DNA from 3 places in the Halomonas qaidamensis genome. Region 1 is predicted to be linked to each of the others. Evidence: predicted binding sites of a transcription regulator. Region 1 holds the regulator's gene; each other region holds the start of a gene.
The links. Region 1 encodes FliA, which starts transcription of late flagellar genes. Its sites were predicted from a motif close to CTAAAGTTNNNNNNNNNNCNGCCGATA; they were not measured.
Positions count from the first base shown of each region.

Region 2: the regulator FliA is predicted to act here: its motif matches at 3,407-3,433, upstream of K1Y77_RS06815 (DUF4019 domain-containing protein).
Region 3: the regulator FliA is predicted to act here: its motif matches at 4,149-4,175, upstream of fliD (flagellar filament capping protein FliD).

Region 1 covers NZ_CP080627.1:135,582-145,589, forward strand. Annotated here, with positions in the region: gene flhF (flagellar biosynthesis protein FlhF) at 1-1,303, shown strand, start outside; gene K1Y77_RS00625 (hypothetical protein) at 1,300-1,935, shown strand; gene K1Y77_RS00630 (flagellar protein FlhE) at 2,069-2,542, shown strand; gene K1Y77_RS00635 (RNA polymerase sigma factor FliA) at 2,569-3,270, shown strand; gene K1Y77_RS00640 (motility protein A) at 3,310-4,125, shown strand; gene K1Y77_RS00645 (OmpA/MotB family protein) at 4,130-4,801, shown strand; gene K1Y77_RS00650 (sensor domain-containing diguanylate cyclase) at 4,825-6,879, shown strand; gene K1Y77_RS00655 (hypothetical protein) at 6,911-7,465, opposite strand; gene K1Y77_RS00660 (adenosylcobalamin-dependent ribonucleoside-diphosphate reductase) at 7,674-9,785, shown strand; gene K1Y77_RS00665 (hypothetical protein) at 9,845-10,008, shown strand, end outside.
Region 2 covers NZ_CP080627.1:1,463,002-1,473,009, forward strand. Annotated here, with positions in the region: gene K1Y77_RS06785 (N-acetyltransferase) at 1-9, shown strand, start outside; gene K1Y77_RS06790 (nucleotidyltransferase family protein) at 98-643, shown strand; gene K1Y77_RS06795 (DJ-1/PfpI family protein) at 867-1,445, shown strand; gene K1Y77_RS06800 (hypothetical protein) at 1,570-2,013, shown strand; gene K1Y77_RS06805 (YehS family protein) at 2,003-2,488, shown strand; gene K1Y77_RS06810 (class I SAM-dependent DNA methyltransferase) at 2,567-3,310, opposite strand; gene K1Y77_RS06815 (DUF4019 domain-containing protein) at 3,478-3,888, shown strand; gene K1Y77_RS06820 (antibiotic biosynthesis monooxygenase family protein) at 3,965-4,282, shown strand; gene K1Y77_RS06825 (LysE family translocator) at 4,323-4,934, opposite strand; gene K1Y77_RS06830 (Lrp/AsnC family transcriptional regulator) at 5,076-5,561, shown strand; gene K1Y77_RS06835 (YqaA family protein) at 5,602-6,207, opposite strand; gene K1Y77_RS06840 (DUF1206 domain-containing protein) at 6,217-7,035, opposite strand; gene K1Y77_RS06845 (helix-turn-helix transcriptional regulator) at 7,192-8,106, shown strand; gene K1Y77_RS06850 (LysE family translocator) at 8,071-8,664, opposite strand; gene K1Y77_RS06855 (bifunctional transcriptional activator/DNA repair enzyme AdaA) at 8,847-9,707, shown strand; gene K1Y77_RS06860 (glutaminase) at 9,715-10,008, opposite strand, start outside.
Region 3 covers NZ_CP080627.1:3,474,650-3,484,657, reverse strand. Annotated here, with positions in the region: gene yejK (nucleoid-associated protein YejK) at 1-79, shown strand, start outside; gene K1Y77_RS15685 (tellurite resistance TerB family protein) at 171-623, shown strand; gene K1Y77_RS15680 (exopolysaccharide biosynthesis protein) at 677-1,270, shown strand; gene K1Y77_RS15675 (YqhA family protein) at 1,336-1,959, shown strand; gene K1Y77_RS15670 (serine hydrolase domain-containing protein) at 1,975-2,976, opposite strand; gene K1Y77_RS15665 (hypothetical protein) at 3,541-3,870, opposite strand; gene fliD (flagellar filament capping protein FliD) at 4,255-5,592, shown strand; gene fliD (flagellar filament capping protein FliD) at 5,703-7,082, shown strand; gene K1Y77_RS15650 (flagellin N-terminal helical domain-containing protein) at 7,222-8,115, shown strand; gene K1Y77_RS15645 (flagellin N-terminal helical domain-containing protein) at 8,289-9,728, shown strand.

The DNA of each region.
Region 1 (10,008 bases):
ATTGCGCTATCGCCAAGCGGCGCGGGCAGCAGGCGCTGAGTTAGATGATTGTATTATTACCAAGCAGGACGAAGCCGGACGTTTAGCGCCCGTGCTTGATATCGTCATGCGCCATGGCATGCGCGTGCTATTCGGTTCTTACGGACAGCAGGTTCCTGAGGATATGGCGGTTGCTGACCCTGCTGCATTAATTGACCAAGCGCTTACCGCTCATCCAAACCAAGGGAAAGAGTCACGCAGCTTCCCTGCTGCAGGGAATTCAATGGGTGCTCAGTCGGTAACTTTGCCACGCTGGTCCCGCGACGTGCTTGGCCAAGGCCGACGCCTTAGCTCTGTACTGACGCGGCTACGTGACAGGGTGGTCGGCTTCTCAGCGTTAGAGTCTGTCTGGGATATCGCCTCTTTGCCTGGCGTGCTGCAAGATAAACGTCTCGATGCGCTATTAGTAAGCGTGCCTTGTGCGGGAAAGGGGCTAGGCATGGCATGGTTTCCCCGCCGAAACGAACGCGGCTGTGACTGGACGATGCCTGATGTCGGAATAGATGCAGACGGTGGTTGGCTTGCGTTAACCAGCTTGCAGCATCGTCAACCAGCGGGTTGGCACACACGGCTGTTACACCAGGGTGAAGCGATGGGAGCGGCAGTACATTTGCTACCTGTATTCCCTGACCCTACCACGTTAGCGTGGCTAGAAGACCAACACCTGACTTGGATCACACTAGTAACGGCTGCCCAGCGGGTATACTGTCAGGGCGAACGTTATACCCAGCGCCAGCTATTCACAGATAGCCCGCTTTCACATCACACTGATCTGCGCTTTCGTGGCCAAACGATGCAGCTATGGAGTACTTATATCAAGGTGGAAGATGCCGCTGGCACTCCGCTATTGGCATGGGTTGGTGATGTTCGTGATCCGGAAAATGGCAAACGTATCGCGCGTCGTTACTGGCTAACGCCTGCCCGATTAGGCGCAGACGTACTTTCGCTGCTGGTTATCCAGCTTCAAAGCGAAGGGTTATCGAGCCTAACCAAACGTGCTTGGCAGCAGTTGAAAGAGGCGGATAACGGTGAGGTAAGTACCGAAGTGCGCTTGTTGATGGCCAGTGGTATCGCTGCAACAGTGGGGCACCTAGATGCTGCTAGCGATGAGGCGTCGGTAGCGCTGCGTTCCGATCTATTAAGACTACTGGGCACCGCGCGCAAACGGCGCGATACAGCGATGTTAGATGCGCTTGTCCACGCGTTTATGGCGCGTGATGCTATTCGCCAACTTAGCAGCGTTAGCCGAGAGGGGCTGGTATGAGCGCCGACGATCAGGCGGCGGGCCTTCGCAAGTGGGCAGATTTACAGCGCCAGCAGCGCCAAGTGCCATCAGTAGAGGGCGAACCTGCTGGGGGCGAGCCTGTGGAAGAGAAGTTGGCGGTTGAGCCACGGGACAATACGACAGATCATATAATGTCGCCGTTAATCGCTGCGCCAACGCCAACGCCAACGCCAACGCCAACGCCAACGCCAACGCCAACGCCAACGCCAACGCCAACGCCAGTTCCGCAAAAGCCGCTTATTGTGGTTGGTCTGCTTAACGGTGGAGAGCAGCAGGTGGCAAAAGTAAAAGGTCGCTTGGCGCAGTGGTCGGTATTAGGCCGTCGCTGGGCTGGTGATCCGGATGATTGGAACATTCGCATCGTTAATGCTGAAGCCGACGACCTTAGCCAACTAAAAGCTCGCTACTCGCGCTGGGCCTTGTGGATTAATAGCGATGCTGATGCCTTCGCACAGATGTATCGTGTTCTTCGACACGTGCATGAAAACGGTGGCCCAAGGCAGTTGTTAGCATTGCATGAGCCTCATTTGTCGCGCAGAGGCCTGCTCGATAACTTACGAGAAGCAGCCCGTTACTATCTGGATATAGAGCTTTTACTGCTTGCGCGATAACGCTAGCCTGACGCAATGTGGCCGCGTCTTAACTGCGGTATCCAGTGCTTTTATAAGGAATAACAATGCACCTGCCTACCAGTTTCAAGAAGCACCGCCGCAACACACATGTGACGCAAGAAGTTTTCACCTAATGATTTGTTTCAAAAATGCTAGCCCGAAAAATGTTAGCTTTAAAATCGGTTGGTTAGCCGTTGGCCCAACGCCTGCCCGACTGCTCAAAAGCATAGCGATGGTGGCACTAAGCGTTGTCAGCGGGAGTGTCTATGCCGCGACTGGAAGTTGGAGTACAGAGGTACCCAGTGTGTTTGTCACGATGAGTGACCGCGCAATCAGTAGCCAGCCTATTGAACCACCAACGGAGGCACAGGTAGAAGGTGCTGTGATAGGGCGTATTCATTGGCGCTTTCAAATGCCAGCCAATACGCCAGTGAATGCGTGGCTATGTCATCCTGAACAGTGCGTTCCCTTAACGGCAATGCGGGGGATGACTTCAGCATTAGCCGGTAAACAGGTGGATGGGCCGCTGCACTTTCGTTTCTCATTAGCACCGGGCCAGCGCCCAGTGCGAGTGCAGAAATTGCAAGTGATCGTGAACTACCAGTGAACAGTGTTTAGCCGTGAGGCATCAGGATGTATACAGCACAAGGCAGGATTAAACAGAGCGAGCTGTTAACTCAATACATGCCACTGGTAAGGCGTCAGGCCTTAACGCTGCAGGTAAGATTACCCGCGAGTATTGAGTTAGATGATCTTATTCAGGCGGGCATGGTGGGTTTATTAGAAGCGTTGGGGCGTTTTGATGCTTCCCAGGGGGCAACATTTGCCACGTTTGCAAGCCAGCGTATTCGCGGCGCTATGATGGATGAGTTGCGCACGCGTGACTGGTTGCCTCGTAGCGTTCGTCGCTCCGCTAGGGCCGTCGATAATACAGTGAGACGCCTTGAACAACAGTTAGGACGCCCGCCAGAAGAGAGCGAAATTGCGCGAGATTTAGCAATGCCTCTGAATGAGTATCAACAATTACTCAATGATACTAATAGTGGTCAATTACTGCCCTTTGAAGAGCTAGTGGCCGAAGGGAGTGAGCCAGCAAAAGAAGATGCAAACAATTTGCCCTTCGATCAGCTGTTAGACCACCAGCAGCGCCAGTCGTTAATTGATGCTATTGAGGCGTTGCCCGAGCGCGAAAAGCTGTTAATGGCGTTGTATTACCAAGAAGAGCTGAACCTTAAAGAAGTGGGTGCAGTACTGGGCGTGACTGAGTCTCGCGTCTCCCAGCTCCACAGCCAAGCAATTAGCAGGCTTCGTGCTCGTTTGTATGATGCCGCCTAAGACCTATTTAAATCGCTAATAACCGGCGAGGAGCCGTTGATGAATCCATCTACGTTGATCGGCATTTTTGCCAGCATGGTATTGCTAGTAAGCGTGCTGTTTTTTACCGCAGAGTCACCTGAGAGTTTTCTGAATTTACCGGGGTTAGCCATTGTAGTGACGGGTACCTTGGCAGCGACCTTTATCAGTTATCCACTGAAGGAAGTGCTCCGTGTAGTGCGCTTAGTAGGCCTAGTCTTTCGGCGTGAAAATACCTATGTGCGCGATGACATTAACGAGCTGGTTTCCATGGCGCGGCTATGGTTTAAAGGAGATGTCAGGGCGGTTGAAAAGGAGCTAGAGCATACTCGAAACCCCTTTTTGCGCACCGGCATTCAATTAGTAATTGCGAATACAAAAGAAGACGAAATTTTCGATATGTTGCGCTGGCGCATCGCACGATTAAAAGCGCGAGAGCATGCTGAGGCGCAGATATTTCGTACCATGGCCACCTACGCGCCCGCCTTCGGTATGATTGGCACATTGGTGGGGTTGGTCAATATGCTGGAAGTAATGGATGCGGGAGATCTTGATGTTATTGGCCCGCGTATGGCAGTAGCCCTGCTGACAACGTTCTATGGTATTTTGCTGGCTAACCTAGTGTTCAAGCCCATTGCCGTCAAGCTAGAGCGGCGAACGGAAGAGCGACTCATCACCATGAACATGGTGTTGGAAGGCATTTCCCTGATTACCAAACGACGCCTACCCTCATTTATTGAAGAAACGCTTAACTCCTTTATCGTCAATTATCATGACGAAATTCGCGATGCCACGGTAAAGCCGCGACCAACGGCTAGCCCTGCGGCAAAAGGATAGCGCGATGCTTGATCGGGATTCACGGCATGCATTAGAGCTACCCCCTGTTTCCGGTGAAGGAGATGAAAGCTGGCTTACCAGCTACCTAGACGTGTTGACGCTGTTAATCACGCTGTTTGTGTTGCTGCTTGCCTTAACGCCACCGGGCGGTGGCGAAGCCTCTGATAATGACCGGATGCGCTCAGCCACTGCTATTACCTCGCTTCCATTGGCCAGCTTGGCAACGGGTATCCATCCTCGCTACAGCGGACTAAAGCCACAGATGGCAGATGTTAATATCCCAGGGGTAAGTGTCTCTCAGGGACAAGAAGGTGTTACGCTGCGCATTGACGATAGTTTGCTTTTTCCTAGTGGAGACGCTGTATTAACGCCACAAGGGCAAGATGTGTTAGAAAGCCTTCTGACTGTATTAGATTCCTTTGATGGTCAAATTTCGGTAGAAGGCCATACGGATAACATTCCTATTGCCACATCGCGTTTCCCCTCAAACTGGGAACTGTCGGTTGGGCGTGCGATTGCCGTTGTCCGTCACCTTGAGCGTCAGGGAGTGGCTGTTTCACGCATGCGGGCAGTCGGCTATGCCGATACCCAACCCATGGAAAGTAACGCAACGCTGGAAGGCAGGTCTGCCAACCGGCGCGTTGAGTTGTTGCTACGGCAGCAGGCTGAGGGGTAAATAGATTTCTTGAGGCTATTTTTGTGTCGAAGCATCATCCGCTACTGCAGGCGTTCGGCGCCTTACTGGTTCTCGACGCTGATAGTCGACGTATCCAGGCCGTTAGTAGCAATTTGTCATCGCTGTTAAATATACCTATCCCTGACGTGCGTACCCAAACGTTAACGAGCGTGCTGGGCAAGCGCTTAAGCCAGCGCGTACGCTATGAACTACAGGGAAAGCAGCGCTTGTCCGGGCCGCTGACGTTTAAATGCCCCACCCGCTCTCAGCGTTTTCAACTCCATGCTTACCGTTCAGGGATGCATGTGGTGATTGAGATAGAACCTCTTCACACGTTAGGCAAACAGCGTTTACTCGGCACGGTGAATGAACGCTTGATGCGCCTAGCGGAAGCCACCCATCAAGAAGAGTTGCTCGACTATCTAGTGATGGCTGTGCAGGAGCTAACGGGGCATGACCGGGTGTCAGTGTGCCATTTCGATAGTGATTGGCATGGCTTAATTGTCGCGGAATCGTTGGCGACAGGCAGTGTTAAACCGGGTAGCGTTAGTCCAGGTAGAGACGTGCCACTAGGCCGCTTACCTGCCTTGCTGGGTCAGCGTTTTCCCGCCAAGGACTTTCCGGTTGCGCTGCGGCGTGCCTACGAGCGACATCCGGTACGGCTTATTCAAGACGTTGCAGCACCCTGTGAGCACTTGCTGCCAAGGGGAGCCGTCGTAGACCTGAGTGATTGCTTCTTACGTGCTCCTGCTCCTGAACGGCAGCAGTATTTGCAGCGCCTAGGGGTACGCGGTGCGCTAAGCGTTGCTATGCAGGGCGATACTGGCCTATGGGGCCTGCTATTCTGCCATTCGGCATCTGCCTATCCGGTAACACCCCCGGTACGCGATGCAGTGCGTACCTTAGTACAAATGGCTACACAACGGTTGTTGTTACTGAGAGCCCGCCAGGAAGCACGCTATTTGCAGCGGGTACAAGATAGCTTGGTGCTTTCATCTAATAATCGGTTAAAGCCACAGAGTCCTTATCAGCTGTTTACGGAACACGCGGAGACATGGCAATCGCTCTTTCGTGCCCATGGCGTTGCACTGTGGGTAAAAGGCAGTGTCTATCAAGCAGGCAATACGCCTAAGCCTGAGGCCATTAGCCAGCTAGTGACGCGGATTGAAAAAGCACATGTTCATAGTGGTCCGTGGTGCACCCAAGAGACCGCTAAAGAGCCATTAACGTCCTCATTAGGCATGTCAGAGCAAAGTGGTGTGTTGGCAGTGCCTTTGCCTACTGACCCTTCTCAGCGTGGCTGGCTGATATTTTTTCGTCCTGAGCAAGTAGAAACCCTTTACTGGGCAATGCAGCCCCCTTCAGCGCCACTGACACCGATGATGATGCTGCCTTCTGCTGCATGGTGCGAAGAAGTCACGGGTAAAAGCGAAGCGTGGCAGCGGGTGGAACGTTTGGCTGCAATGGATTTAGGCGAAGATTTAACGCTGGCTATTTCCGCTTACGAAATTAGTACGCTTAACATGCACTTAGAGCGTGAGCGTAAGGCGCTGGCAGAGGCGAATCAACGCTTAGAACAGCTGGCGCACTTTGACCCACTCACTCAAGTGTGGAACCGCTACCGCATTGAGCAAGCCATTGATGCGGAGCTGGTGGCGGCAAAGCGTTATGGAGCGGCGTTCGCCCTGCTATTATTCGATGTTGATCATTTTAAGCAGATTAATGACACTCTTGGTCACAGTGTGGGTGATGATGTGTTGATATCGTTGGCGCGCATGGTGGAAAGCTCCCTACGCGGCTGTGACCACTTAGGGCGCTGGGGCGGTGAAGAGTTTGTGGTGTTGGCAACCCACTCCAGTATGGACGCTGCTGAGGGGCTTGCAGAACGTTTACGTAGCCTAGTAGCCACACTTCAGGTAACAGGTTTGAACCAACCGATGACGGTCAGCATTGGTGTTGCCGTATGGCAACCCGATGATAGTTGTAAAACAATCATCGCCCGGGCCGATGCTGCGATGTACCGTGCTAAACGTAATGGTCGTAATCGTGTTGAAATTGCTGAAAAAAATGTGCAATAACAAGCAGCTTTGTTGATTGTCTGCACATGTGTTAATTATCAGCAGAGCTGCATAAGTGCTGCATTCTGTCGATGGCCTCATCTGCACCATCAAGGTTAAAGGTCATATACCACGGATCTCTATCTTGTTGGTCAAAGCCGAGAAACAGCTGCTCGCCTTGGCTCATTTGCGCCATCAGCGTGGGTAAGTCGTTCAGGTAGAAGTGAGCATAAAACCCATCATCCCCACGCTCGGTAATAAATTCCGCCATGGTGTCTATGATCGGCGTGTCATCTACCCGGATTCTGGTGGGCACTAAGTTTACCGCGCGGCTTTCGCCCTGCTGCTTATCCAAGGTAACGCGCATTTCCAACCACGGTAAGTCGCATACCCCCTGGGTTGCGTTAAGGCTTAGCGTGGCATCCGAATAACTATGGGTTTCCACGGCGCGAAAATGCCGTTCATCTCCTAATGAGAGCATCATTGATTGCCAGTGACCATGGGGCTGTATCGCGTCACTATTAAACGTGGCCGCAACACCAGACACGGCGGTACTGAGCAAGGTGGCGCTAAAGGCCGCTAACGCAAAAGGCTTTAAAGTAGGCATAAGGGTGGCATCGCACAAGAAAAATATTAGCCTATCGTTTGTTGAAGATAAGCAAAAGGTAACGCGCTGATTTTCCTATATGTAGTAGTCGTTAACAATAAGAGTGCCGCATATAGTGTGAAGTCATGTCTATACTTCATAGCCACAGGCCGTATAATCGCACCGTTTTGAGCGCTATATTCACCCCGTCGTGAAGGAGTTTCGCAAGATGAGCACCGCAACAAAGGCTATGAAAACCTCGAATGACGTCCCGCTACAGGTTCCCTCAAAAGATATCTGGGACGCTAAATATCGATTAAAAGATCGCCATAGCCAGCCTGTTGACCAGGATGTGGATGCCACCTTTGAACGGGTCGCGCGAGCGCTTGCGGCGGTTGAAGGAGACAAGGCCAATGAATGGCTGCCAAAATTTCGTTGGGCATTAGAAAATGGTGCCATTCCCGCTGGGCGTATTCTTTCCAACGCCGGTGCTGAAGCCTACAAACCTGCTGTTAGTCTAATTAACTGTACAGTCTCACGCACTATTCGTGATTCTATGCGCGATATCCTCGACTCGGTCGTTGATGCAGGCATGACGCTAAAGTCGGGTGCTGGTATTGGCTACGACTTTTCGACCCTGCGCCATAAAGGGGCGTTTGTGTTTGGCGCGGGTGCCGGTACTAACGGGCCGCTAGCGTTTATGGATATCTACGACAAGATGTGCTTCACCGTGGCATCGGCCGGAGGCCGGCGGGGTGCTCAGATGGGCACTTTTGACGTTGGTCATCCTGATGTTCGTGAGTTTATTCAAGCGAAGCGGGAAGCTGGTCGTTTGCGTCAGTTCAACCTAAGTCTATTGATTACCGACGAATTTATGGAAGCGGTGAAGCATAATGCCGACTGGCCGCTAGCGTTTCCATTACACCCGGGCGAAAAAGACGATGTAAAAGCCGGTGATCTGATTTACCGCGATTGGCCCGTTATAGAAGAAGGCTATACGGTAGATGATGAAGGTCGCGTGGCTTGCCGTGTGGTTGAGGTCATTAAGGCCCGTGAGCTGTGGGACACCATTATGTCCTCGACATATGACTACGCCGAACCTGGGTTTATTTTGATTGATCAGGTCAATCGCATGAACAATAACTGGTTCTGCGAAGATATTCGCGCGACCAACCCGTGTGGCGAGCAACCGCTGCCGCCAGAAGGGGCTTGTCTGCTGGGTTCGGTTAACCTGACCAAATTTGTGATTGAGCCGTTTAGCGACAAGCCGCGCTTTGACTGGGAACGCTACCGTGAAGTGGTCGCTATTTTTACCCGCATGCTCGATAACGTGGTAGAAATCGCTGGCCTGCCACTGCCGCAGCAGCAGCGCGAAATTGAAGCCAAACGCCGCCACGGTATGGGCTTTTTGGGACTGGGTTCGACGATGACCATGCTCAAAATTCCCTATGGCTCTCAAGCATCACTGGCCTTTACCGAAGAAGTAAGCCGTCATCTTGCACTGGAAGGCTGGAAGCAAGCGCTTGAACTCTCTAAAGAAAAAGGCATGGCTCCGGTGCTTGAGCAAGAGCACACGATTACACCGAAGATGATGCGTGAGCGCCCTCAGCTAGCGGCTGATGGCTATGAAGTGGGCGATAAAGTCCCAGGACGTATCCTGCATGCTCGCTATAGCCAGTACATGGCTAAAGTTGCCGAGCTAGCGCCTGAGTTAGTTGCGCAGCTGGCGGAACATGGCGCGCGCTTTACTCACCACAGCTCTATTGCGCCCACTGGTACCATTTCGCTGTCGATGGGGAATAATGCCTCTAACGGCATTGAACCCTCGTTCTCACACCGTTATTTCCGCAATATCATTCAATCGGGAAAGAAAACCAAAGAGCAGGTCGAGGTTGTTTCGTTCGAACTAGCTGCTTATCGCCACTTTATTGCCGCCGATGCAGTGGAAAGCGACTTGCCCGACTACTTTATTACCGCTGATTCAGTGACCCCTGAGCAGCACGTGGCTGTCCAGGCGGCGGCACAGCAGTGGATTGATTCTGCCATCTCCAAAACAGTCAACGTGCCGACGGAGTTCCCGTTCGAGAAATTCCAGGATCTCTACCTACAGGCTTATGAGAGTCGCCTGAAAGGCTGCACCACCTTCCGCTTTAATCCAGAAGCGTTCCAGGGCGTGCTGGTGCGTGAAGATGACTTGAAAAACACTACCTATGTGTTTGAGCTGGAAAATGGCGAAACTATAGAGCTAGCCGGCGATGAAACAGTGGTCTACGACGGTGAAGAGCATAACGCCGCGAACCTGTTTGATGCCTTAAAAGAGGGCACCTACGGCAAATGGTAACGATGGGATGCGCTTTGTTAAGAACATTGCCCAATACCTTTTGCTAAGTGGAGAACATCATGGCTGTAGAAATTACTTCAAAAATAGTTGGTTACCGTATTAAGCAGCAGGAGCAGGCAGCCCCTGCCCCTGAACTTCCGGAAGAAGATCCGCTGACGGTAAGGATACCCTCGCGCCCAGAAGGAACGCTCGAAGCAGTATCTGAAAAGATCTCTTATGTAGG
Region 2 (10,008 bases), 1.3 Mb from region 1:
TACGGTTAACAACGCGTTGTGGCCGCTTGTAGGTCACTTCGCATAAACCAGCAAAGCGTTGAGATATGCGTTAACAGACCTTAAGCAAGGAATAGAGATGGATCATGAAGCGCTGATTAAACAATGGATAATGAGTGATTCTGATCGCTTGGAGGCGCTGACTATCGCGGCTGCGCAGAAGCTGCCGGGTTGGTGTCTTGCTGCTGGATTCGTGAGAAATTTGGTGTGGGACAAGCTGCATGACTTTTCAGCGAGTACGCCATTGAACGACATTGATTTAATTTACTTCGATTCAAACGACGTAAGTGTTTCTCGTGATCGTGAGATTGAGCAAGGGTTAAGAGGCGTCTCAACCTTTCCCTGGTCAGTAAAGAACCAAGCAAGAATGCATGAGCGAAATAGGGACTGTCCGTATACCTCAACTGAAGATGCGATGAGTTTCTGGGTCGAAGTGGAAACTGCGGTAGGTGCTGCGTTGGGTGATAATGGGGAGGTCATCATTGTGGCTCCCTTTGGCGTTAAGCCGCTGTTTGACTATACCGTTACATTAAATCCTAAACGGCCAAAACGAACGGATTTTGAAGCTCGGGTATACAACAAGCAGTGGCTGCAAACTTGGCCAAAACTGGTGGTAAATGCTTAGCAAGGTAGCAGATGACTGTACCGTACAAACCAAACCCGGCACCGCTGCGCGCTGCTTTTGCGCCGGGCCGCCGCTGCGGGTGCGCTTCGCTTACCACGCACTACAACACCTGTTAATTTAATGCGTTGCCGAATCGTAGTGCGGTGTAACGCATGGCAAGGAGCAGCAGTTTCATTTTTACATGCTGGAAAATAACGTATTTAGATTCTTAGGACGCCCTTACATGAACATTGGCATCTATATCTATGACCAAGCAGAAGTACTCGATTTCTCGGGCCCCTTTGAAGTTTTTACGACGGCCAGTCGCGTCAGTGATGAAGACGCGCCGTTTTCAGTATTTTTAATTGCTGAAAAAGACGGCCCGGTAACTGCTAGGGCGGGATACCAGGTGTTGCCAAATGCCACCATCGATAATCACCCGCCTATGGATGTATTGATTATTGTCGGTGGTGTGCACACGGGTGAAATGGCAAACGAAAAGGTAAAGGCCTGGATTGCAGATCAAGCAGCCATAGTGCAGCAGGTGGCCACAGTGTGTACTGGTATCTTCCTGTTTGCTAATGCACAACCCGGCCTGAAAGGAAGAGTGACTACCCACTGGGACGATCAAGGTGATTTGCGAACTCAGTTTCCGCAGCTTGATGTGGTGGAAGACGTGCGCTGGGTAGACGATGGCGGTGTCATTAGTTCAGGTGGCATCTCGGCGGGGATCGATATGTGCTTACACTTGGTCGCCAAGTTACGCAGCACCGAGCTTGCGGAGAAAACAGCGCGGCAAATGGAATATCGCTGGGATAGATAAAGTAAGTGCCTTGCAGAAGTATTACTTAAAGCCTTATCAGGCGGTTTATAATGTTTCTTATAGCCGCTACGTAACTAAAAAATTAGCGGCGATATTAACGTTGAGTGAAGGAAGGTGGTTGGTAATGATTAACACCAAAATATATAAAGCGGTTTATGAACTAGCTGAAAAGCTTATGAAGGCCGCTGCGAAAGATGACCGCGCGACCTTTGAGGCTCTCTATGCAGAGTTGCAGGCGATTTGTATCGATAACGAACACACCGATAAAGATCACCCAGAGCAGTGGGAAACCCTGGCTGACTTTACCGAGGAGTTAGAGGATGCGCTGCCGATCTACCAAAAAGCCCTTGAGAAAGCCATTGCGAAGAACTCGAAAGACCATATGGCTTCTATCGGTTTTTCCATGGCAATGTTGCAAGTAGAGCTAGGCCAAACGGATGAGGCGATCGAAATGCTGCAACATGCTAAAGTCAGCGCCAACAAAATTGAAGATAATGAGTTGCAAGCTGAGATAAATCAGCTGCTCGAAAAGCTAACCTCCAATCAGGACCCCAATTTTGACCAATAACGATATTTTTCGCCGTATCCGCTATGCTTTTGATTTAAAAGATAAAACCATCGTGGATATCTTCGCGCTGGCAGACGTTAGTGTAAGCCAAGAGCAAGTGACCGCTTGGCTAAAAAAAGATGAAGATGACGCTTTCGTTACGATGAAAAATAAAGAGCTGGCGTCGTTTCTTAATGGATTCATCAGTTTTAAGCGCGGCAAGCGTGAAGGCCCACAGCCAGTGCCTGAAGCGCAATTAAATAATAATATGGTTTTCCAGAAGCTGCGTATTGCGCTGAATATGAAAGCCGAAGATGTTTTAGAAGTGTTTGAGCTGGTGGGCTTACCGCTAAGCCACCATGAGCTCAGCGCTTTTTTCCGTAAGCCAAGTCATAAGAATTACCGTGAGTGTAAAGATCAAATGCTGCGTAATTTCTTGCTCGGTATTCAGCGCCAGCTACGGCCTGGCTCGAACGACGCAGGTTCTGAGTCTTAAGTTCAGCGCGTTACACCTCGCTTTATATCACACGGTAATGGTAAGAGGGGAGCACAAGGCCTCTCTGCCTTATCGGCGCTAGCGCTTCACGCACACAAAAATCGCATTGCCTGAAAGGCTATCCCAAGGGGTAATGGTCTGGTAGTTGTGCTCAAATACATGCACCTCAAAATAAGGCGTCAGTAGGGCGGTTAATTCTGTAAAGCTGACCGCTACCATGGGGTGCTCATCGTTCCAAATTTGGGTAGTGTCGGCGTTAGTTTTTTCAATACTCAGCCTAAGCGATTGCTTTTCACCGTGCCCGTCGTAGTGCCAACCCGAGCGAAACGTAAAAACATCATCGTCTTGTTTGGCGCTGTGTTTAACCCATAAATCGTTGTTAATTTTGTTTTTATCCACCGCGTTAAAATAGAAAACGCCGCCCTGTTTTAGCGCGCGGTGGGCGCTGGCAATACACTTTTTTAGCTTTTCAATCCCATCGTTGTAGTGGATTGAGTACAAAAAGCAGGTGATTAAATCAAGAGATTCACTGACTTCGAACGTGCTCATATCTTGCAGTGAAAAAAACGCTTCTGGGCAACGCGTGGCGGCGATATCCAGCATGGGTTGGTTAATATCAAGCCCACTGCTGAGATAGCCAACATCAATAAAGTGACGAACATGAGGACCCGTGCCACAAGCTAAATCAAGGTGCGTATGCCCGCCATTGCCGAAAATCTGATGGAGCCGATGAATGGCGTTGCTTTGCGCTTGGTAGTCGATATCGACGCACATCAAATCGTAGTAGCCAGATAGGTCGGTATAGAGTGCGTTGGCGGACAGATTGGCGGACATAGTAGCCTAATGGTGGGCGCTGTAATATTGGGGGGCGCATAGTAAACGAGCGGAGAAGGTTTTAGAAGCGGGGTGATATCGCTGTTAAAGAAATCCGATGATTTTCCGATAATTGCTTTAGAGGAAAAGTCGCCAAGCCGCCACAAGAGTCAGCCATGTCAAAATCCCCTGTCTTTGTTCTCGCTGCAATACTGCTTAGCCTGACCACCTATTATGCTCAGGCGTCTGCTCAGACGGCAGAAGCAGCGGCGCTTGCGTGGTTAGAATCAATTGATAATGATGAGATCGAACAAGCTTGGGAGACCTCATCGCCACTTCTAAAAACGCCTCTATCGCCCAACATGCTTAGACGTATCATTGAACTAGCACGTCATGAGTTTGGACCGGTAGAATCTCGTCGGAAAGTGCAAGTCTCTCACTACCAATCTATGCCGGGTGCGCCAGATGGTGACTACATGGTGTTTATCTTTCATACTCGATTTGAAAATAAAGCGAGAGGAATTGAGACCGTAACACCTCATCTGGAAAATGGAGAGTGGCGAGTCAGCGGTTATTATGTGCAATAGTACTGTAATAAATCTTTGTAATAGGTTTGTGTAAATGACTGATGCCGTAACCAATACGAATCAAGGTAGTGATGCTATGCCTAGTATTGCTAATACGCCCGAGCCTCCTTACTACGCGGTTATTTTTACTTCCCTGCGCACCAATATTGATAATGGCTACGATGCAATGGCTGCTCGCATGGTGGAGCTTGCGGCTCAGCAGCGGGGGTTTTTAGGGGTTGAATCTGCTCGAAACGAAGTGGGCGTTACTGTTTCATACTGGACTGATTTGGCTTCGATAAAAGCGTGGAAAGCGCACGCAGAGCATCAGGAAGCCCAGCGACTAGGCCATCAGCAGTGGTACCAGCATTTTAAAACGCGCATTGCCAAAGTCGAGCGAGAGTATGGTATTTAAAATATCAACGTAGCCTAGGCAGGCTTTTTGCTGATTAAATTTAAGATGCTAACCTCAAGGCAAAGCCAATAATCAGTGTTCCAAATACCCAGCGTTGTAATGTTTGCCTTTTTTGATGGCTGGCAAACCAGCGCTGCATCTGCGCTCCCAGGCAGGCATATAGCGCATCGTACAAAAGTCCTACACCCACTAGCACAGCCCCCAATAAAGTAAACTGGAGCGCAACATCACCCTGTTGGGTGTGAACGAACTGGGGTAATAACACCGAACAAAACAGCAGCGATTTTGGATTTAGCAGGTTCGTTAAAAGACCCCGTCTCCAAGCTAGGTAATAGCTACCGGTGAGCGATGCTTGCGGTTTGTTAGTAATGGTGCGCTGTTTGGTACGAATTAGCTGTACGCCCACCCAAATCAAGTAGGCAGCGCCGAGATAACGAACAGCATCAAAAAGCCACGGGGCGGCTACAAATAGGGCGGCTAGGCCCAAGCCGGCTAACGCCACATGCAGCCCTCGGGCAATAGCTAACCCTAACGCTGTGGCTAGCCCATGTCCTCGGCCTAGCGTACTACTGGTATGCAGCACCAACAGCATATCCGGGCCTGGAATCAGGTAAACAATGGCTAATGCGCTAATAAAAAGTCCGATTTCCATGGCCCCTCCTCAAGATTGCACGTAGTGACTTTATAAAGGGCATGGTACCGTTAAATTGATGAGTGATTTCTTGCCATTTACGCTCATGAAACATCAATTATTGGTATTTTGTGCCAACTAAGTGTGGGGTAATACTTACTTATGCCAAGTAGTCAGTTAGATGCTACCGACCGACGCATTCTTGCGTTGTTACAGGGGGATGCTCGCTTAACCAATGTGGAGCTTGCGGAGAAAGTAAATTTGTCGCCGTCGCCCTGCTTACGCCGGGTGCGACGCTTGGAAGCAAGCGGTATTATTCGTGGCTACCACGCGGAGCTTGATCGTCGAAGCGTCGGGCTGGAATTAACGGTGTTTGTGGGCATTAAGGTAGAACGACACCATGAAGAGCAAGCTAATGCTTTCCGGGAAGCAGTGGTTGAACTGCCGGAAGTAGCCACAGCGCATTTGGTGTCTGGTGAATCGGATTTTCTGCTACAGGTGGTAGTGCCTAGCTTGGCTGCATACGAGGCGTTTTTAACGGGGACGTTGCTGCGCTTACCAGGTGTGAGCGATATTCGCAGCAACTTTGCTATTCAGCCGGTGAAGGAGTACGGCACATTACCACTGGATAATAGCAATAAGGCCTAGTGGGGTAGTCGAGAGATGAAGAAGGCCTTCGGTTTTGTGATCAACGCGACATCACCAACCCTGCCAGTGTCTGAAGTCCGACGACCACCACAAGAACCACCATGCCTAGCGCTAGGCTGGTTTTAAGCGCGTGACGCTTCCACATAAGTTCTACGCGGTTGCCAAAGCGGTGTACCAACCAAGCAAGGCCGAAGTAGCGCAGCCCGCGGGCTAGCAGGGCAGCCAGCACAAATAACATAATCGGATAGCCGGAAAGCCCGGCGGTAATCATCGCCACCTGAAATGGGATTGGCAGTATGCCAATGGCTAGAATCGCAGCAAAACCGTACTGCTCAAAGAAGGTTTGGAAAGATTGATAGCTTTGTTCAATACCCATAAATTCGATAAACCACGTACCTATGGATTGATATAGCACCATGCCGACGGCATAGCCCACAATGGAAGCTATCAGGCAGCCAAGGGTCGTCGCGGTGGCCATTGCCCAAATGCGCTGCTTGTTAATCGCCATGAGCGGGATCAACACCAGCTCGATGGGAATTGGCAAAATAATGGTTTCTAAAAAAGATAGAGTGCCGAGTAGCCACAGCATGTTTTTCGAGCCATTGATGCGCTCAAACCACTGTTTTGTCCGTGTTGTTGAAAGCATCTTATGTCTCTACATTTCAGTATTAATGCGACGATAGACGGACGCTAAAAGGCTGTAGAGACCAAACGCAAAGAGCCCAAGTGCGACAAAGGCAAGCAACCACTGACCGAAAGGTTGGCTGCGCAGCGTGCTGAACACTTCTCCCATACCACCTGCTTGATTAGGGTTGATTTGGTAGGCTGCGATGATAAAAAAGCTACCCACGATCACGAAGACGAGGCCACGGATCACTAAGCCGAATCGACAGATGGGGTAGGCCCACTGTTGAGTTTGGGGTGGCATCGAAAAGTGTTTGTCGAATTTGGCCTTGTAGCCTTTGATTGCATGGGCAATACCAACACCTATCAAGATTAAGCCAACCCCGCCAACTAACCATCGTCCGAATGGCTGTTGCATCAACCAGCCCGCCACGCCTTGCGAGCCACCTCCAGAATCTCCAGAAGAGCCTGCGAGTTGAAAGATAAGCGTTGCGGCAAAAAAAGCTAGAAGAGTATGCGTAATGGCGCTTGCTAATAAGCCCGCACGAATCGCTAAGCCTTTTGCATCTTTACCATGATGGTCGGTGTCTTTAATGGCTTGGATGGTGCGCCACATAGCATAGCCAACCAAACCAACAGCAATAAGGCCCAACATGCTTTTACCAAAGGGAGCGGTAAGTACTCGCTCTAATGCGCCGCGGCTGCCTTCGGTCTGGCCGCCTTGCCCAAAAGCTGCCAGGGCGGCGAGGCCACCCACTAATACATAAACGATGCCGCGAGAAGCGTAGCCCATTCGGGCGAAAAGGGTAATCGCATCACGATGATCTGGGTTATTCATACGATTGGCCATGGTGTCCTCCTGACGTTAATGGCATTGCGAATTCCTACGCAATCTAGTGTATATAGTGCTTTTCTGGCGGCCTATACTGTGCGTGTGCTGCGCTATTGTCCAGCGTAGGCCAAGTTAACAGGCTATTCGCTATTTTTTTGATGATGCGAGCAGAAGATGAGCTGTAAGTCTTTAGGTGCTGGGTCTCCAAGTGCTGGGTCTTCAAGTGCTGGGTCTCCAAATGCTGGGTCGCCTCCGGTTTTTTGGCGCGACTCACGACTGCCTTATGTCGAATTACGCAAAATCAGCGATGCAAGGCAAGTGTGCTACGCCCCTCACAGCCATGTTCACTGGTCGGTAGGAGCCGTTACGTCAGGCAGCAGTACGTTTCGTTATCGGGAGTCGACTTATCCTATTAGCGCTGGTGACTTAGTCATGATGAACCCCGATTGGGTTCATGCATGTAACCCCATTGAGAACGAGCCCTGGGCGTATTTGATGCTCTACGTGGACGCGCAATGGCTAGCGGATTTACGTTATCAACTAGGCACGCTGGAGACCCCCGTCTGGAGTGATATCGATACGGCGGTGGTCTCTCAGCCAGCGCTTTATGCTCGCTATTGCGAAATGGCGGCTTGTTTATTGGATGAACAGCGCGCGCTCTCTATCAAGCACGCGTCAGTGACAGAGTTTCTTACCGCATTAATGCTGGCATTGACGCATGAGACGACCGTCTCTAGGTCGAAGCCGCCTGATGGCTTGCATGCTGCGGCCGTCTATTGTGATGTGAATGCCGCGTTTGATGTTTCGCTTGAAACGCTGTGCCAGTTAACTGGGTATAGCGCTGGTCATCTCATCCGAGCGTTTAAGCAACACTACGGGCTTACCCCCCATGCTTACCTGATTAATCGCCGTGTTCAGCTTGGCCAGCGGGCGCTTAAGCAGGGGGAGTCGATCGTTAATTCAGCTCTGTTAGCCGGTTTTAACGACCAACCCCACTTCCAGAGAACCTTTAAGCGGTTAGTGGCGGCAACACCCAACCAGTATCGTTATCCGCTACTCAAACAGCAGGAAAATAGCGCTGGCAGCTAGGCCAGCCGCCAGCGTGCGGTTAATGGTAAGCAGAATGAATGGGCGGTGAACGTAGCGTTTAAGAAAAGTACCTGCATAAACCCAGCTTGCCAATGACAGCCAACAAATGGGTAGGTAGAGAGCAGCGAAGAGCCATAACTGGTAAGGGTCATTGCTGCTGGTGTAAGCCCCAATGCCAGCGGCAGACGCCAGCCACGCCTTAGGATTTAACCACTGCATCATCGCGCCGGTCATAAAACCTGGTGGCTTATCCGTGTCCTGGTTATGAACCGAGCCATTATGCTGGAAAAGCTGGTAGCTTAAGTAAAGTAAGAAAAGTAGCCCCGCCCAACGTAATATTTCCTCCAGTAGCGGTAGTGCGTTCAGAAGTGAATAGAGCCCTGCTCCAGTCGCCAGGAAAAGTGCTAGAAACCCCAATGTCGCACCCGTGACGAAGATAAGCCCTTTGGCGATAGGGTAGTGGGTGCCGCTACTCAGGCAAACAAGGTTGACTGGGCCTGGGGAAATAGACGCGGCAAGGGCAAATGCAGACATTGGTAACAGTAGTGAAACGCTCATTGTTGTCCTCCTAAACAGAATCAAGAGCTTGCAAGAGCGCGGGAAAAGAGTATTGAACAAAATTGAGATGCCACGATATTGCGCAAGATTCGGGTAGGCCTGACGACACGGTCTGGTTAAGCTTGTGCTGTATTCAGAGAGCCCTGTGCTTTTCCTCGTTTAGCTTCGGTGAGAACGTCTTTATGAATGACTATGCCCGTATCGAAAAAGCGATGGCCTATATGGTGGCCAATGCCGCCAGCCAGCCAAGTTTGGAAACGGTGGCGGCGCAAGTACATTTGAGCGCTTACCATTTTCAGCGGCTGTTTTGTCGTTATGCGGGTATCAGCCCTAAGCGTTTTTTACAGGCGTTGACCTTGGAGCGTGGCAAACAACTGATCGCATCGTCAGAAAGTCTTACCAATACCGTGCATGCATTAGGGCTGAGCGGCGGCTCGCGGCTTTATGATCACTTTGTACAGTTAGAAGCGGTCACGCCGGGAGAGTTTAAGCGCCAAGGAGAGGGGGTAGAGATTGCGTATGGGGTACATCCCATGCCTTTTGGCGAGATGTTAGTGGCGATGACGCCGAGAGGGATTTGTCGAATGGCCTTTGTGGCGTCTACCAGCCAGGAAGCGCTGCTGGCGCAACTAGCAAAACAGTGGCCACGCAGTACGCTCTGCCATCGCCCTGACACCACTCGTTATGCGGTAGAGGCCCTGTTTACACCATTTAAAACAAAGTGCGCTAACCATTCGCCTGCCACGCTGTCGCTCCACGTGAGCGGTACTAATTTCCAGATTGCCGTATGGCGCGCGCTGCTTACCATTCCTGAAGGGCAGTTGGCGAGCTACTCGCAAATTGCTCAGGCACTTGGCACGCCGAAATCATCTCGAGCCGTCGGAAATGCGGTGGGTGCTAACCCCATTGCACTGTGGATTCCTTGCCATCGGGTAATCCAACAAAGCGGTGCGCTAGGTGGCTACCGCTGGGGCATTGAAACCAAGCAGCAGGTCCAGGCGTGGGAAGCGGCCCAGCATTCCCCCTTGCTTGAGCCGGATTAACTCTGAATTAATGCCCAAACACCGACCACCCAGTGTGTTGGACAAACATTTCCAACGCGCGTGTGCCCAACAAGCTATTGCCGTATTTATCCAGCCCTGGTGACCACACAGCCAGCGAACCACGCCCAGGAGCAATAGCCAAAATTCCACCGCCTACGCCGCTTTTGCCGGGTAGGCCAACGCGGAAAGCAAACTCCCCGGACGCATCGTAGTGGCCGCACATCATCATCAGTGAATTAATCCGCCGCGCCCGCTGAGGTGATACCACGCGTAAATCGCTCGGCTGATTGACGCCGTCAGA
Region 3 (10,008 bases), 430 kb from region 1:
CGATGAACACCAGGACCGCTTGATTATCAAGCAAGTGCCCAAGCAGCTAAAAGAGCAGTTAGCAAAGCGTAAAGAGTGAGGTGTAAGGCGCTGGTAGGCGCCTAGGCTCAAAGGGCACTAAGTGCCGCAACGCTAGTCGAACAAAGGGACTCAATAACAGGAGAGATGCCGTGCTGGATGCTATTAGCAGTTTCTTCCAACGCGCGCTGGCAGAACCTGAACAGCGCGATAACCAAACCCTGACGCTAGAACTCGCAACGGCGGCACTGCTGTGTGAAGTCATGCGTGCCGACTATGATCAAAGCGATGCTGAACGCGCCGCACTCAAGCAGATGCTCATTAACCGCTACCACTTAAGTGAAAGTGACGTTAACGAGTTAATGACGTTAGCGGAAGCCGAAGTGGATGATGCCGTCGATCATTACCAGTTTGTCAGCCTGATAAAAGAGCACTACGGTTATGAGCAGCGTTATGAGCTAGTCGCGTTAATGTGGCAGCTTGCCTGGGCCGATGGCAGCGTCGACCCGCTCGAAGAGCATCGTATCCGGCGGCTGGCAGACCTTTTACACGTCAGCCATAGCGACTTTATTCGCAGCAAGCTTGAAAGCACACCCCAGACTTAATAGTGCCCCACAGGACAGACGCTAAACCACAGGAAGGGAGCGCCGAGACGCCAATGAGTGATATGCAGGATGCATCGAACTTAACCGAATTAATTAATACCATGGAACGAATGGAGCGTGAAAAAGCCAAGGTAAGCGTAGACGACGTGGTTCACGCGGTAGGCAGGCGTTCATTTGGGCCACTGTTGCTGGTCGCCGGGCTAATTACGCTCGCTCCCATCATTGGTGATATTCCTGGTATGCCAACACTGATGGCGGTGCTGGTAGTGCTCACGTCTGTTCAGCTATTAATCGGCAGAGAAACTTTTTGGTTACCTAAATGGCTGACAAAACGCTCGATTTCACGGGAAAAATTCGATAAAGCCATTCGCTATATGAAAAAGCCCGCTAAATGGGTCGATAGCTTGTTAGGTGTACGTTTAGCGTGGATGACCGGCTATATCGGCATACGCGTGACCGCGGTGATGTGCTTACTCATTGCGTTAGCCATGCCGCCGATGGAGTTTATTCCGTTTAGCGCCAACGGCGCAGGCCTGGCACTTACCCTGTTTGGATTAGGCTTAGTGGCCCGCGATGGCATCATGCTCTCGCTGGGTTTTCTACTGACTGGGGTGACGTTTACGGTGGTGCTGATCAACGTGCTATAAGTGTGAATACTATCATCCTAATGTCGTCTAAACCGGCGACTTTTTTGCAGGAGTAAGCACGCACTATGTCTGATCCAGTACCGTCTGAATCGCCATCATCGCCACACTCATCCCAGGTGCATTCATCCCAGACACATTCAGCTTCGCCACCAGCACCTAAAGCGCCGCATGAACAGTCACCTTGGGAGCGGCGAATTGAAACAGCGCTTTGGAATTCGCGCTTTTTAGTAATGTTGGCGGTAGTGCCAAGCCTACTAGGCTCACTGATGCTATTTATCGTCGGCACGCTGGATATTTTAACCGTAGTAGGCGACGTACTGAGCTACTACCTCGTTGATAGCTCTATAGATATCCACGACACCCTGGTGCCAGACATCATCATCGCCGTTGATGTGTATTTAATCGCGATTGTGCTGCTAATCTTCGGGCTAGGTATCTATCGGCTGTTTGTTTCCCGTATCGACCAGGCGGAAGTGCGCTATCCCACACACCCCTTTAACGTCGGCTCGCTGGATCAGCTCAAGGATAAAATTGCCCGCGTGGTGATACTGGCGGTGATTATTGAGTTTTTCCGCGCCGTGGTAGATATCCGTTTTAGTACGCCGCTGGAAGCCATTTACCTCGCGCTTTCGGTGCTGGCGCTTGCCGCAGCGCTTTATCTTATGAGCCTAGGGCATAAGGGAGAGTAGAGGCACGGCGTCTCACTATTCACCTTCCAGCAGGCCCACCACTAACTGGTTGAGCTGCTGCTGAAATTGCCCGCCGGGCGAAGGCGGCGTTGGGTCGGAGGTGATCACAACGGTCATCTCCCGCTCAGGAATCACATAAAGCGCTTGCCCGCCGTATCCACGCCCGTACATAACCGGCTCCTGCGCCAAGCTGGTGACAAACCAGCCGTAGCCGTATCCATCGCCTGTCCAGGGCGATTGGCCTCTTGGCGTCCACGATGCCTCTACCCAGCCTTCTGGTAATACTCGCCTGCCATCCACCATGCCGTCATTGCGATAAAGCTCGCCGATTTCGACGAGCGCTCTTGGGGAAAGCTGCATATCGTTGCCGCCAAAGTAAATACCTTGCGGGTCTTGTGGCCAGGCAGGAATCGCGATGTCCAGCGGCTCGCCAAGCAAGCGCTGGGCAAGGGCGTAGGTACTTTCACCACTCGCCTGGGTAAGCGCGGCAGAGAGCAAATGGCTAGTGCCAGTGGAGTAGAGCATGCGCCCACCGGGTTCATCCACAAACGGGCGGGTGAGCGCATCGTTCACCCAGTGGTTACTGGCGACCCAGGCACCATAGTTACTGCCCGATGTCCGCTCTAGGCCTGCTTGTAAAGCAAGCAGATGCGCCACGGTAATATCATTCACCCGTGGGTCAACGCCGCTAGGCAGTTGGCTTAACAGCTCCGCCAACGGCTGCTCGGTAGATGCAATAATGCCGTCTTCAATGGCCGCACCGGTAATGGCTGCCAATACGGTTTTTGAAAGCGATTTGATGTTAGCGGGGGTGGAAGGCCCAGGCCCGCCTTGATGTCGCTCGTGAACAATATCGCCCTGATAAGCCACCACCACCGTATGCACACGGCGTAGCTCACCCGCTTTTTGGTCAAGCGCTTGTAGCGTGCTGGCTGATGGCTGGCTTGCAACGGCAAGTGCAGGCAGCAACGAAACCATCGTAAAAACAAACAGTAAAGGAAAAGCAGTAGCGCGCATTGCAGCCCCTTTGGCATCAAGCTTGGCCTTGAATTTGGCGGAGAAGAGAGGATAGAGAAAAGATAAGTAAACAGGCTTTTTACAAGGACCATGTCTAAGGTCTATTTCTAACGCCTGTATCTCTTGCAACTTTCTTACAAGAGTAACGTTTGAGGAAACAAGCGGCGGTAGGTTCAATAAATCTCAGTAAACGCCAGCTGTGGCTAAAGTACGCAAACATAACCAATCACTGCTAGGCTTGGGGTGTTATTTCAAAGGTAAGCATTCTGTTGCCTTCTTTGAAACCTAAAGCTTGAAAAGTGAAAGCCTCAAACGCAAAAAGCAAGGAGTGCCGTTATGCGTAACATTATTTATATTATTGGCCTGATCGTTGTCGTGCTGTTTATTCTTTCGTTGCTTGGACTGCGCTAATAAACGGCTGAATGTGAGGCCAGCACGCCAAACGCAAGGCGCCCGCACATCCTTACGGTGTGCGGGCGCCTTGGTTTTAACGATTTGGTTTTAACGATTTGGTTTTAACGATAAGAGGTGTTTATCGATAGAACGTTGGTAACGCGAGCGCGATCAAGCGCAGTCAGCGGCACCCTGGCCGAACATATCAAACATCATCTCGCGCCCCATGGGGGTTAGCACAAAGCGGCCATAGTCGTTAAGTTCAGCGGCGCCGCTCTCTTCAAGCACTCGCTGACAGGTTTTCCAGCTGGCGCAGTGGCTATTTAAATCAACTAATTCGCGCCGAGTAAGGCCACGCTGGGGCAGCGTTATGGTTTCGAGTACATGGCCGTTGTCATAAAGCAGCTCGGCAACGGTAGAAAGGCAGTGACGTAGGCTACGCTGCACATGATACGTGGCAGACGCGATGGTAGAGGCTGGGTGTGACACCTCGGGAGTCATAAGTCGTTCTCCTGCAAACGGCCCCAAAATGGGCTTGTTGCAGTGCATTATAAAGCAATGCGGATATTAGACCAAGGTCTATAATTCGTTAGTGCCAACGCAACCGCTGACCTTTTCCTGACATGTTCTTGTCATCCAGTTAATTCACGATGTAAGTCACTAGAGAACAGGCAGAAAAGCGTTAATCCCAATGGATGGGTTTATGCCTTTTTGAGTTTTATAAAGGCGTCATCTTTTACAATTAATTACTTTTTAGTACGTAAAAAAAGCCAAATAAGCTCAAGTCTGGGCTTTAATGGTCGATAGTATTAAATAATAAACCACATTCTTACGTATGAGCAGCGCCAGCATGTTGGGCGTTTTTTTAAAAAAGGGCAGTAACTTATGGCTTCCATTTCATCACTCGGAGTTGGTTCAGGGCTTGATCTCAATGGCTTGTTGGATCAGCTCGAATCAGCTGAGCGTAGTAAGCTCCAGCCTATACAGCAGCAAATCAAAACACAGGAAACAAGGATTTCTGGCTATGGCCAGTTCCAAAGCGCATTGTCGCAGTTTCAAGATGCTGCCAAGGCGCTTAGCGAGCCTGAGTTGTTTGATAGCTTGGCTACTGATGTGCAGGGTGATGCAGTTACTGCGGCCTCCACGTCTTCGGCTACGCCAGGGCGTTATGATATTGAAGTTACCCAGCTTGCCACTGCAGGTAACCTTGCGTCAGCGCGTGTGACTGATCCTCAGGCTGAGCTATCCGGAGTGGAGCAGACGCTTGAGTTGAGTTTTGCTGGGCGCGATGCCATTTCGATGACCATTGAAGCCGGCAGCAGTTTAGAAGCTGTACGAGATACGATTAATGCCAATGCTGACGCTGGCGTATCTGCCTCTATTATTTTTGACGGCACAGATTACCGACTGGCGCTTAGCTCAACAGAAACAGGCGAAGATGCCTCGATCACTGGTTTGACAATGGGAGGGGCGCTTGAAGGCGAAATTTTCAACGCTGGCCAGGATGCACAGTTTAATGTGAATGGTATTCCTATCAGCAGCGCTTCCAATCAAGTGGAAGAAGCAATAGAAGGTGTGACGCTTAGCCTGCAGGAAGGCGATGGCGCAACCAGTACCATCACTATCCAGCGCGATGAGGATACTATTCGTGAGTCTGTCACTGAATTTGTAGATGCCTTCAATGAGCTTAAATCCACTATTGGCTCATTAACGGCGTTTGATGCTGAAGGCGGCACATCAGGAGCGCTGAACGGTGAGTCCGCTGTCCGCTCAGTGGAAAACACGCTACGCAGTGTGTTGGCTTCTGGAAGTGAGGGCGGTGAGTTGGCTATGTTGTCAGACCTGGGTATTTCGCTAACCCGTACCGGTACCCTTAGTATTGACGAAGAGCAGCTTAACGAAGTGATTTCCAATGATCGCGGCGAACTAGCTGAATTTTTCGCGGGTGGGGAAGGTGTGACAGGGCTGGCGAGCAATGTGGATACCACGATAGAGCAAATGCTAGACACTAATGGGTTAATTACCACGGCAGTGACTAGTGCTGAGAATCGTATTGAAAGCCTAAATGATCGCTTTGCCCGCGTTGAATCATCGATTGATAGCACTATCTCGCGATATAGAACCCAGTTTGGGCAGTTGGACTCAATGATCTCGCAAATGAACCAGACGTCAGACTATTTGTCCCAGCAGTTCAATATGCTTAGCGCTCAAACTCAAAACTGATAAGCTAAAAGCGTAACGCGTATAATAAAGTTAAAGTTAGGGTGCTTTCTGCCGATAGATTAAGTCAACACTTGTTGGTTTAGCCTTGTTTTCTGAGGAAGCACCCAGTTATGGCGACGATAACCTCCCTAGGCGTCGGTTCCGGCCTAGATCTTAATGGCTTGGTTGATCAGCTTCGTAACGCTGAGCGCCAAAAGCTAATCCCTATCACGCAGCAAAAAAATCAGCAGCAAACGAAGATTTCAGCGTTTGGTCGTCTTCAGTCAGCACTAAGCCGCTTTCAGGAGTCTGTCGTTGCCCTGGATGATGCCAAGCTGTTTTCCAGTCAAAAGAGCACTTCCAGCAGCGACGCGGTAAGGGTGACCACCTCCGCTGATGCTACCGCTGGGTACTATGATATTAACGTTACTCAACTAGCGAGAGCGGGCAGCATTGCTTCTAATAGCGTAGCAATGGAAACCGTGCTTGCGGAAGTGGACGCTACGTTAACGCTTGATTTTGGTGCGACCTACCAAGATGGCGTGCTTCAGCCCAGTGTCGAGCCGCTCAGCAGCTATTCCATTACTATTTCAGCAGGCAGCACCCTTGCGACTATTCGCGACCAAATTAATGCTGATCAAAATGCTGGTGTAAGTGCCTCGATTGTTAACGATGGCACGGGCTACCGCTTGGCGTTAAACAGTAAAGATACCGGTGCAGTTGCCTCGGTTACTGGGTTTTCAGGCGTGGCTGGTTTATCTGCGGATGATGCCACCTATCGTGCAGGCACTGATGCCGCCTTACAGATGAACGGTATCTCGATTACTAGTGCCAATAACCGAGTAGAAGGGGCTATTCAAGGAGTAAGTTTGGATCTTACCGCCACCGGCAAAAGTAGTGTGGTGATTGAGCGCGATACTGAAGCGCTAAAAGAGGCCATTCAAAACTTCGTTAGCGGCTACAACGAGCTGAAATCTACCTTGGGTCGTTTAACCTTGGCAACGGGAGACCGTGACACCGCTGGTGATTTGGTGGGGGATAACACTGTACGGAGTATAGAAGGAAGGTTACGGCGAGACTTGCTTACCAGCGTTGAAGATAGCGAACTAGGAGTGCTCTCCCAGTTGGGTCTGGCGTTAGATCTCCGTGGGCGGTTAGGGCTGGATGAAACCAAGCTAGACGCCTTAATTGCTAGTGAGCCTGATGCGTTGTCAGGCTTCTTTGCAGGCACAACCAAACAAGGTGGCTTAGCTGGTCGTTTAACAGGGGCAATGGATGAGCTGCTGGGCGATAAAGGCCCAATTCAAGGAGCTATCGAAAATGCTGAAAAACGGATGGCGCGGTTAGATGACCGTTTCATACGCAGTGAAGCGATGATTGAGCGTACCGTAAGCCGTTATCGCACTCAATTTGCCCAGTTAGATGTCATGTTAGGGCAGATGAACAGCATGAGTATGTACCTTACGCAGCAGTTTGATGCGCTTTCAGCTCAAACCGTACGTAAGCGCTAGTTCTTTGTTACAAACTTTTACAAAAATTTTTTATCAGAATACTAAAGAAAACGAATGATGGGCCGTTAATTAATATACCGGCGCGACAAACGCCGCCAAGCGGGCCTCGTGGCCAATCAAACGTTGAGGAGTATCAACTATGTCAGTTATCAATACCAACATCACTGCGCTGATCGGTCAGAACAACCTGAACAAGTCCCAGTCTGCCCAGCAAACCTCGATGGAGCGTCTCTCCTCTGGTCTGCGTATTAACAGCGCCAAGGATGATGCGGCCGGTCAGGCCATCGCCAACCGCATGACTTCTCAGATCACTGGTTTGAACCAAGCGCAACGTAATGCTAACGATGGCATTTCTGTTGCACAAACTGCTGAAGGTGCCCTAAATCAAATCAATGATAACCTTCAGCGTGTGCGGGAATTGACCGTTCAAGCATCTAACGGTTCAAACTCCGACTCCGATATGGCTTCGATTAGTAAGGAAATCGAGGCTCGTATGGGTGAGATTGACCGAGTTGTTAAAGATTCTAAATTCAACAATACCCAAATTTTTGGTGCAGACGCTACAGGTACTGACTTTATGATTCAGGTCGGTGCTGATTCCGGTGCTGATCGCATTACTATTGAAAAGATTGATGCAACAGCATTTAGTGCGGATCCGATTGGTGACGATTCTGATTCAGGTACCCTTTCTGATTTTGTTGACACCACCTTTGCTGCTATTACTGGCGCAGCAGATAGTGATGCTCGGGCTACAGCTTCTGATACGGCACTCACAGCTCTTGATACTGCGATCGGCGCAGTTGACACTGCTCGTAGTGACCTTGGTGCCACACAGAACCGCCTTGAGTCTGCTATTGACAATATCACCACTACCTCGACCAACCTGGAGGCAGCTCGCTCGCGCATTGAAGATGCCGATTACGCCTCAGAAGTGTCTAACATGACCCGCGCCAATATCTTGCAGCAGGCCGGTACATCCATCTTGGCGCAGGCCAACCAGACTCCGCAGAACGTGCTGTCTCTGCTGGGTTAATCTGAGACTAGATGATAGGGCGAATGCTCTATCGCTAAGCACTCTGAACCGGCTCCCTTTGGGAGCCGGTTTTTTATTTCTGTGCCAAAACGAGTGACTTATCAAAAATTCCTAAAGTAATTATTTATTAGTCCGATAATTAACAATAACTATGACGATAAAAGAGCAACGGCATGCCAGTTATCAATACCAACCTTTCAGCACTCAACACTCAGCAAGGCCTAGGAAAATCCAAAGCAGCGCTCACCACCAGTATGGAGCGGCTTGCCTCGGGGTTACGTGTAAATAGCGCCAAAGACGATGCGGCGGGTCAGGCCATTGCCAACCGAATGGACGCCAATCTTCGTGCTAACACTACAGTGACTCGCGGTATTAATGACGGTGTTTCGTTGATGCAGACCGCAGAAGGCGGGCTAGATGGGATTAACGATATTCTGCAGCGCTCCCGTGAGCTTGCAGTACAAGCGGCTAATGGTACGCTTTCCGATGGCGACCGTGCTTCGATTAATGCAGAGTATAAAGAGCTGCGTGCTGAAATAGATCGTATTGCGAAAGGCACCGAGGCGTTTGGTAAATATCCGTTAGCGCCTACTGAGTCGCGTTTGGGTGAGACGCAGAGTATGGGAGAGCTGTTTCAAATTAGTGGCACTAACCTCACAGCACAAAGCTCAGGTGTTGAGCCGGTCACTTATATTCCAGTTGGGGCCAAAAACATTACGATTACGGTAGATGGCCTGCCTGGCGCGGAAGACGATATCCAAATTTTTACCCGCAGTGGTAAACACTTAGTTGGAACCCCTCTGAATGATTATACGTGGGTAACTAATGGGGTAAGTTCAGCTGAAGAGATCAAGAATAAAATTTTTCAAAATCCTGATAAAAACTTGGGTTTTTTAGCTGATGCAGAGTATGACGCTTCGGAACTATTCAACGTTGAACCTGCTGAGGATGCTGTCTTTTCAGACCAGCTTGAACATGCTGAAACCCGAGCGTACAAAGATATGTTGTTTACCTATACGGGGGATGGGGATCGTTTCAACAGTGATTCAAATAACGCTGACGGTGCCACTGACAGTTCTCATAGCATTGAACGTCTTAATATCGATAAAACAACAGAGCCTCTAATATTGGTTGTTACTGGGCAAGGTATATTTAACGTTCAGGCAGAGTGGGATGCCATGCCAGCATCGAATATTACGCCCCCCATAAGTAGCGCTACGGAGATTGTTGTGGATGCTCACTTTGGTGAGGAGATCGAAACGATCACTATCGAGCCGACACCCGCTGATCACCTCTCCCTTGGGCTGGAAGATGTCGAGCTAGACCCGCTTGAAAAAGCGCGCGAAGCGATGGCCAAACTGCAAGAAGCATTAAACCAAGTGGATGGTTATCGTAGCCAGTACGGCGCGCTCGCTAATCGATTTGAGAGTGCAATTGAGAACTTAGCGACCCAGAGTCTTAACACTGCCGCCGCGCAGTCACGGATTATGGATGCAGACTACGCTAAAGAATCCTCAAGTATGATCAAAATGCAGATTTTACAGCAGGCGGGCAGCTCCATGCTTGCCCAGGCCAACCAGATCCCGCAGAACGTGCTTTCTCTGCTGGGTTAATCTAGAGCTTCACGATACAGCGAATTCTTGATAGCTAAGCGTTACACTCAACCGACTCCTTTTGGGGTCGGTTTTTTTATGGGGGTAATATGACCAATGAAGAACAACAACGCGTTATCGACGAGCTACAAACAGTCATAGCGGACACTCAAGCCACTTTACAACGCTTTTAAGACACCGGCATGGATAAAGAGATGCCTGCGAACTATGAAAAGCTGCTAGATATTTTAGACGGTGCAGTGAAACAGCAGCGCGAGCATACACGAGTGATGTTGGGGTA